DNA from 2 places in the Thauera chlorobenzoica genome. Region 2 is predicted to be linked to the other one. Evidence: riboswitches for the same ligand, from Rfam matches in the RefSeq annotation. Region 2 holds a riboswitch; the other holds the start of a gene.

Region 1 (3,396 bases), 310 kb from region 2:
ACCGCGTCGGCGAGGAGTTCATCGGCAGCGTCTCGGCGGTGGTGCCGTTCGGCCTGTTCGTCGCCCTCGACGACATCTTCATCGAAGGGCTGCTGCACATCTCGGATCTGGGCAGCGACTACTTCCACTACGACGAGACCCGTCATGCATTGATGGGCGAACGCACCGCCAAGCAGTTCCGCCTCTCCGACCGGCTCAAGGTGCAGCTGGTGCGGGTGGACATGGCGACCAACAAGATCGATTTCCGCCTGATCGAGGGGCCACTGCCGGCCGAGCTCAAGGCGTCCGCGAAGGCCGCGGAGACCGAGCCTGCCGCGATCCAGCCCGAGGCTGGCAAGAAGGCACCCAAGCCGCGCACCAGAAAAGTCGTTGCGGAGCCGGTGGTCGAGGTTGTGCCGGCGCCGGCCGTGCCGGCGCCGCTCGCCGCCCCGGTCGCTTCGGAAACGTCCGCCTCGAAGCCGGGCAAGACCCGCGCAAAGAAGGCGACGGTCAAGGCGGTGGCGGTGGTCGAGTCCGCGCCCGCAGCCGCCGTGGAAGTCCCGGTAGCGGCCCCGGCTACCGCTGCCGAGGTGGCCGAGCCCAAAACCCGGAGCAAGCGTGCGAAGAAGGCAGCCGTCGAAGCGGTCGCCACGGCGGCGCCTGCCCCGGTCGTCGCCACCCCGGTTGCCGCCCCGGAGGCTGCCGGGCCGAGGCCACGCACCAAGCGCACGACGAAGCCTGCAGCCGCGCCGGCCGTTGAGCTTGCCGCCGCCGCCCCGGTGGTCACCGAGGCGAAAGCCCGCAAGGCGCGTGCAAAGAAGGCCGCAGCCGAGCCGGCCGCCGCGCCCGCGCCCGTGGTCGAGGCCCCGGTCGCAGCCCCCGAGGTCGCCGCGCCCAGGCCCCGCAGGACGCGTGCGAAGAAGGCCGCCGCCGCGCCGGTCGCTGAAGCGCTAGAATCCGCGACCCCGACTCCGACCGCCGCGCCGGCCCGACGTGCCGGGCGCAAGACTTCCGCAAAGGGCACCGACCGTGGCTAAAGCACCCGAGAACGCACCCACCCGCCTGATCTACGGCTTTCATGCCGTCTCCGCCAAGCTGCGTCATGCACCCGATTCGGTGCTGGAAATCCATCTCTGCGCTGACCGCAAGGACGCCCGGGTGAAGAAGTTCATCGCCCAGGCCGAGGCCGCCGGGGCGCGCATCACCCAGAGCGAAGGCGACAAGCTCGACGGCCTGGTCGGCACCCGCCGCCACCAGGGCGTGGTCGCCAAGGTCGACGCCACCCGGCGCGAGATCAAGCTCGCCGACGTGCTCGACGGCCTCGACGAGAACGCCCTGATCCTCGTCCTCGACGGCGTGCAGGACCCGCACAACCTCGGCGCCTGCCTGCGCGTGGCCGATGCCGCCGGCGCGCACGCGGTGGTCGCGCCCAAGGACCGCGCCGTCGGCCTCAACGCCACCGCGGTCAAGGTCGCCAGCGGCGCCGCCGACATCGTGCCCTACGTCACCGTCACCAACCTCGCGCGCGCGCTGCGCGAAATGCAGGAGGCCGGCGTGTGGGTGATCGGTGCCGCCAGCGAGGCCGACAAGACGCTCTACGACATCGACCAGAAGGGGCCGGTCGCCTGGGTGCTCGGCGCCGAAGGCGACGGCCTGCGCCGGCTCACCCGCGACACCTGCGATGCGCTCGCCCGCATCCCGATGCACGGCAGCGTCGACAGCCTGAACGTGTCGGTGGCGAGCGGCATCTGCCTGTTCGAGGCCCGCCGCCAGCGCGCCTGAGCGGCTGTTAAACTGCACGCTCTGCTTCGAGGTGCCCGCGTCGTGTGCGGGAGAATCGGGAAGGCGGTTCGAATCCGCCGCGCGCCCAGCGCCGTAACGGGGATTGTCCGGGCAAGGCCATGTCCAGCCACTGGTCCGCGAGGACCGGGAAGGCGCCCGGACGAGACGATCCGCAGCCGGAAGACCGGCCCCGAAGCGTTTTATGCAGCCGCCTGGTCGGCGGCTGGCCACTGCTCGACGACAAGGGGAATACTTCATGAGCAGCCCTGCACAATCCATCCAGACCAATCCGCAATTCAGCGCCGAGGAACGCGCCGCGGTGTACCGCGCGATCCACACCCGGCGCGACGTGCGCGGCCAGTTCCTGCCCGATCCGGTGCCCGACGAGGTCCTCGCCCGGGTGCTCACCGCCGCCCATCACGCGCCTTCGGTGGGCTTCATGCAGCCGTGGGACTTCATCGTCGTGCGTGCGCCCGAGGTCAAGCAGAAGGTGAACCAGGCCTTTCGCCTCGCCCACGCCGAAGCCGAGCTGATGTTCGAGGAAGGCAAGCGCGCCACCTACCGCAAGCTCAAGCTCGAAGGCATCCTCGAAGCCCCGATCAACCTGTGCGTCACCTGCGACCGCCGCCGCAACGGCCCGGTCGTGGTCGGGCGCACCCACATCGCCGCGATGGACCTCTACAGCTCGGTGTGTGCGGTGCAGAACCTGTGGCTGGCGGCGCGCGCCGAAGGGCTGGGGGTGGGCTGGGTCAGCATCTTCCACCAGCAGGCGCTGCGCGACGCGCTCGGGATCCCGCGCGAGATCATCCCGGTGGCCTACCTGTGCATCGGCTACGTCAGCCACTTCTACGACCGCCCCGAACTCGAGGCCGCCGGCTGGCTGCCGCGCCTGGCGCTCGGCGAGCTGCTCCATTTCGATCGCTGGCAGGGTGAGGCCGACGCCGCCGGCACCGCGCTGCTCGCCCGTCTCGACGACGCCGACCCTGCCCGCGGCTGATCCGCCGCCCCTGCAGGGCCGCCCGAGCGCCACGGAGGGCCGCGCCAGCGGGCCCCTCCGGCCGTCTTTGCGGCGCTGCACAAGTACAGTGCGCGGGCCGTTTTTGCTGCACTGCCGCTGTGCGCCGCCCGGCGCACAGGCCTTGAAATTTTCTCCCTGAATCCCCGGAAGCCGCTGGATCGTCCGCTTTCGGGAAGTTGGCACGTTTGATGCTGTGGAACAGCCGAGGACATTGTCCGGCTTGCTGCGCCAGCGTCCATCGTTCCAGCCCTGCGGAGAAAATCATGAAAAAGCTCAACCTCGTCCTCGTCGGCAATGGCATGGCCGGCGTGCGCACCCTCGAAGAGCTGCTCAAGCTCGCGCCCGACCTGTACGACATCACCGTGTTCGGCGCCGAACCGCACGGCAACTACAACCGCATCCTGCTGTCGCCGGTGCTCGCCGGCGAGATGACCCTGCCCGAGATCATGCTCAACGACCTGGCCTGGTACCGCGAGCACGGCATCACCCTGCATGCGGGCAGGACGGTGACGAAAATCGACCGTGTGCGCCGCCGTGTCATCGCCGAGGCCGCCGACGGCAGCGTCACCGAGGCCGGCTACGACCGCCTGCTGCTGGCCACCGGCTCCACCCCCTTC
Region 2 (3,396 bases):
CAAGATCATCGTCGACACCTACGGCGGCGCCGCCCACCACGGTGGCGGCGCGTTCTCGGGCAAGGACCCGTCGAAGGTCGACCGCTCGGCCGCCTACGCCGGCCGCTACGTGGCCAAGAACGTGGTCGCCGCCGGGCTCGCCGACAAGTGCGAGGTGCAGGTCGCCTACGCGATCGGCGTGGCGCGCCCGGTGTCGCTGATGGTCGACACCTTCGGCACCGGCAGGATCGCCGACGACCGCATCGCCGCCCTGATCGGCAAGCACTTCGACCTGCGCCCGAAGGCGATCATCCAGACCCTCGACCTGCTGCGCCCGATCTACGGCAAGACCGCCGCCTACGGCCACTTCGGCCGCGACGAGCCGGAGTTCACCTGGGAGCAGACCGACAAGGCCGCCGCGCTGCGCGCCGACGCCGGGCTGTAAGCTGCACGCACGCATGACCCCGGGCGCAGGCGGGACCGCACATCGCCTGCGCCCGGGGCCGCCCCTGGCACGGCGAATCGCCACCGCCGGCTGCATCCAGACCTTCATCGATCTTCTTTCGTACAGCCCATGCTCCAGCAAGTCCTGATGTTCATCCTCGGTCTCGTCGTCCTCGTCGCCGGCGCGGAACTGCTGGTGCGCGGCGCCTCGCGGCTGGCCACATCCTTCGGCGTGTCACCGCTGGTGGTGGGCCTGACCGTGGTCGCGTTCGGCACCAGCGCACCGGAAATGGCGGTATCGGTCGGATCGGCGCTGGCCGGTAGTCCCGACCTGGCGATCGGCAACGTGGTCGGCAGCAACATCGCCAACATCCTGCTGATCCTCGGCATTTCGGCGCTGATCACGCCGCTGCTGGTGGACGAGCAGATCATCCGCCAGGAAATCCCGATCATGATCGGGGTCTCGGTGCTGCTCGTGGTGATGGCCCTCGACGGCCGGCTGAGCCTGCTCGAATCGGTCATCCTCTTCGGCCTCGTGCTCGCCTACACCCTGTTCCTGGTGGTGCAGTCGCGGCGTGCCTCGAAAGGCGTCCAGGACGAATTCGAAACCGGGATTCCGACCTCGACCTGGGACCGCCACTGGAGCGTGCAGCTGGCGCTGATCGCGATCGGCCTGGCGATGCTGGTGGTGGGCGCCGACTGGCTGGTCGACGCCGCGGTCGCCTTCGCCCGCGCCTTCGGCGTCAGCGACCTGGTGATCGGCCTCACCATCGTCGCCGTCGGCACGTCGATGCCCGAAATCGCCACCTCGATCGTCGCCGCGATGCGCGGCCAGCGCGACATCGCCGTGGGCAACGTCGTCGGCAGCAACGTCTTCAACATCCTCGCCGTGCTCGGCGCCGCCGGCATCGCCTCGGGCGCCGGCCTGCCGGTCTCGGAGGCGGCGCGCAACTTCGACCTGTGGGTGATGCTCGCAGTCGCCTTCGCCTGCCTGCCGATCATGATCACCGGGCGCGAGATCGCACGCTGGGAAGGCGGTGTCTTCCTCGGCTACTACGCCGCCTACACCGCCTGGCTGGCACTCCAGGCCCAGCAGCACGACAGCCTGCCCACGTTCTCCAGCATCATGCTCGGCTACGTGATGCCGCTCACCGTGATCACCCTGGCGGTCAGCCTGGTGCGCCACAACGGCAGCAGGCACTGAACCGCCTCCCCGGGGAGCGCGCCGCCGCCGCGCAAGCCCGCGCCCCCGCTTGCGCAACATCGCCCCTCTCGATTAAGCTGCATCCGCATTCGATCCGGGTGCTCCGCCCTGCAGCCGCAGGACGGAGTGAAACGGGAAGTCCGGTGACGCTGAAACCCGCGCGTTTCAGCCAGTCCGGCGCAGCCCCCGCTGCTGTGAGCCTGACGACTCCGCCAACACGCCACTGAGCCTTGCGCTCGGGAAGGCCGGTGGACGAGGAAGAAGGCAAGCCAGAAGACCGGCCCGATCGAGTTTCGTGATGTGTGACCCCGGGGTGAGGGTTCGATCCGACTGGTCTGCCGCCGGCCGCATGCGTCCGGCTTCCAGCCGAATCCGCTGTACATGCTGTCCGCCTGGTCGCGACCCTGCCGCGCCACGGTTCCGTCCGCATACCCCCACACCGGTGTCCGCATCCTTATCGACGCACTCGTGGGGAGTCACCATGCACATCGAACCGGGCATCCTTTCCGGCGCCAAGATCGCCGCCGCCAACCTCGCCGCCGCTTCACTCATCGCCGCCCAGGCGCCGCAGCTGCTCAGGAAACCGCAGCACATCCTGCGCACGCTGCTCGCGGCGCTGTTCTTCTCCGTCTTCATGCAGAGCTTCCACCTGCCCGCGGGCGCGTCGGAGCTGCACTTCATCGGCGCGATGCCGATCTACCTCGCCCTCGGCTTCGTCCCCACCCTGCTCGGCTTCGGCCTCGGCCTGCTGCTGCAGGGCGTGATCTTCGAGCCCGCCGACCTGCTCCACCTGGGGGTGAACTTCCTGTCGCTCGCCGTGCCGCTGCTCGCGCTGCACGCCACGCTGGGCCGCAAGCTCGCCGCCGGCGCCGCCACCGAGATCGGCTCGGTGCTGAAGCTCGATGCCAGCTACTACGCCGGCGTCGCGCTGATGGTCGGCTTCTGGCTGGCGATGGGGGAAACCGCCACACCCTTCGCGGCGTGGATGAGCTTCGCCGCCGCCTACCTGCCGGTGGTGCTGATCGAGCCGGTGCTGACGGTGGCGGTGGTCAGGCTGCTGCAGTCGCAGGCCCACCGTCCGCTGGTCCAGCTCTGCTTCGCCGTCCCGGCGCGCGGCTGATGAGCGGCCGGCCCGGCACGGTCTGGTTCGTCGGCGCCGGCCCCGGCGACCCGGACCTGATCACGGTGAAGGGTCGCCGCCTGCTCGAGCAGGCGGGCGCAATTCTGTTCGCCGGCTCGCTCGTCGATCGCACGGCCACGCAGTACGCGCCGCCGGGCTGCGAGGTCCGCGACTCGAAAGACATGACGCTCGAAGAGATGAGCGCCTGGCTGGCCGAGGCCTGCGCCCGCCACGAGACCGTGGTGCGCCTGCAGACTGGCGACCCCGGCCTGTACGGCGCGCTGGTCGAGATGACCCGCCCGCTCGACGCTGCCGGCATCCCCTGGCGGGTGGTGCCGGGCGTGTCCTCGGCGATGGCCGCGGCCGCGGCGGCCGGCGAGACCCTGACCCTGCCCGAGCTCACCCAGACCGTCATCCTCACCCGCGTCGCCGGCCGCACCCCGATGCCTGCGGGCGAGGAGCTGGAGGCGCTCGCCGCCCACCGCACGACGCTGTGCATCTTCTTGTCGATCACCCTGCTGCACGAGGTGCAGCGCGCGCTGCGCGCCGCCGGCTGGCCGGAGGAGGCGCCCATCGTGGTGGTGCACAAGGCGAGCTGGCCGGGCGCGGAGAAGATCGTGCGCGGCACGCTGGCCGACATCAAGCGCCG

Evidence for each region. Region 2 has a riboswitch for cobalamin ahead of Tchl_RS06265 (energy-coupling factor ABC transporter permease). Riboswitches for the same ligand answer to the same signal wherever they lie in the genome.
Region 1: it holds a riboswitch for cobalamin, as region 2 does, so the genes downstream of both, bluB (5,6-dimethylbenzimidazole synthase) here and Tchl_RS06265 (energy-coupling factor ABC transporter permease) in region 2, are expected to answer to the same signal.

The regions. Positions count from the first base shown of each region.
Region 1 is NZ_CP018839.1:1,005,495-1,008,890, forward strand. It holds gene rnr (ribonuclease R) at 1-1,016, shown strand, start outside; gene rlmB (23S rRNA (guanosine(2251)-2'-O)-methyltransferase RlmB) at 1,009-1,761, shown strand; cobalamin riboswitch at 1,774-1,968, shown strand; gene bluB (5,6-dimethylbenzimidazole synthase) at 2,018-2,758, shown strand; gene nirB (nitrite reductase large subunit NirB) at 3,043-3,396, shown strand, end outside.
Region 2 is NZ_CP018839.1:1,318,283-1,321,678, reverse strand. It holds gene metK (methionine adenosyltransferase) at 1-424, shown strand, start outside; gene Tchl_RS06270 (calcium/sodium antiporter) at 554-1,627, shown strand; cobalamin riboswitch at 1,706-1,927, shown strand; gene Tchl_RS06265 (energy-coupling factor ABC transporter permease) at 2,109-2,747, shown strand; gene cobM (precorrin-4 C(11)-methyltransferase) at 2,747-3,396, shown strand, end outside.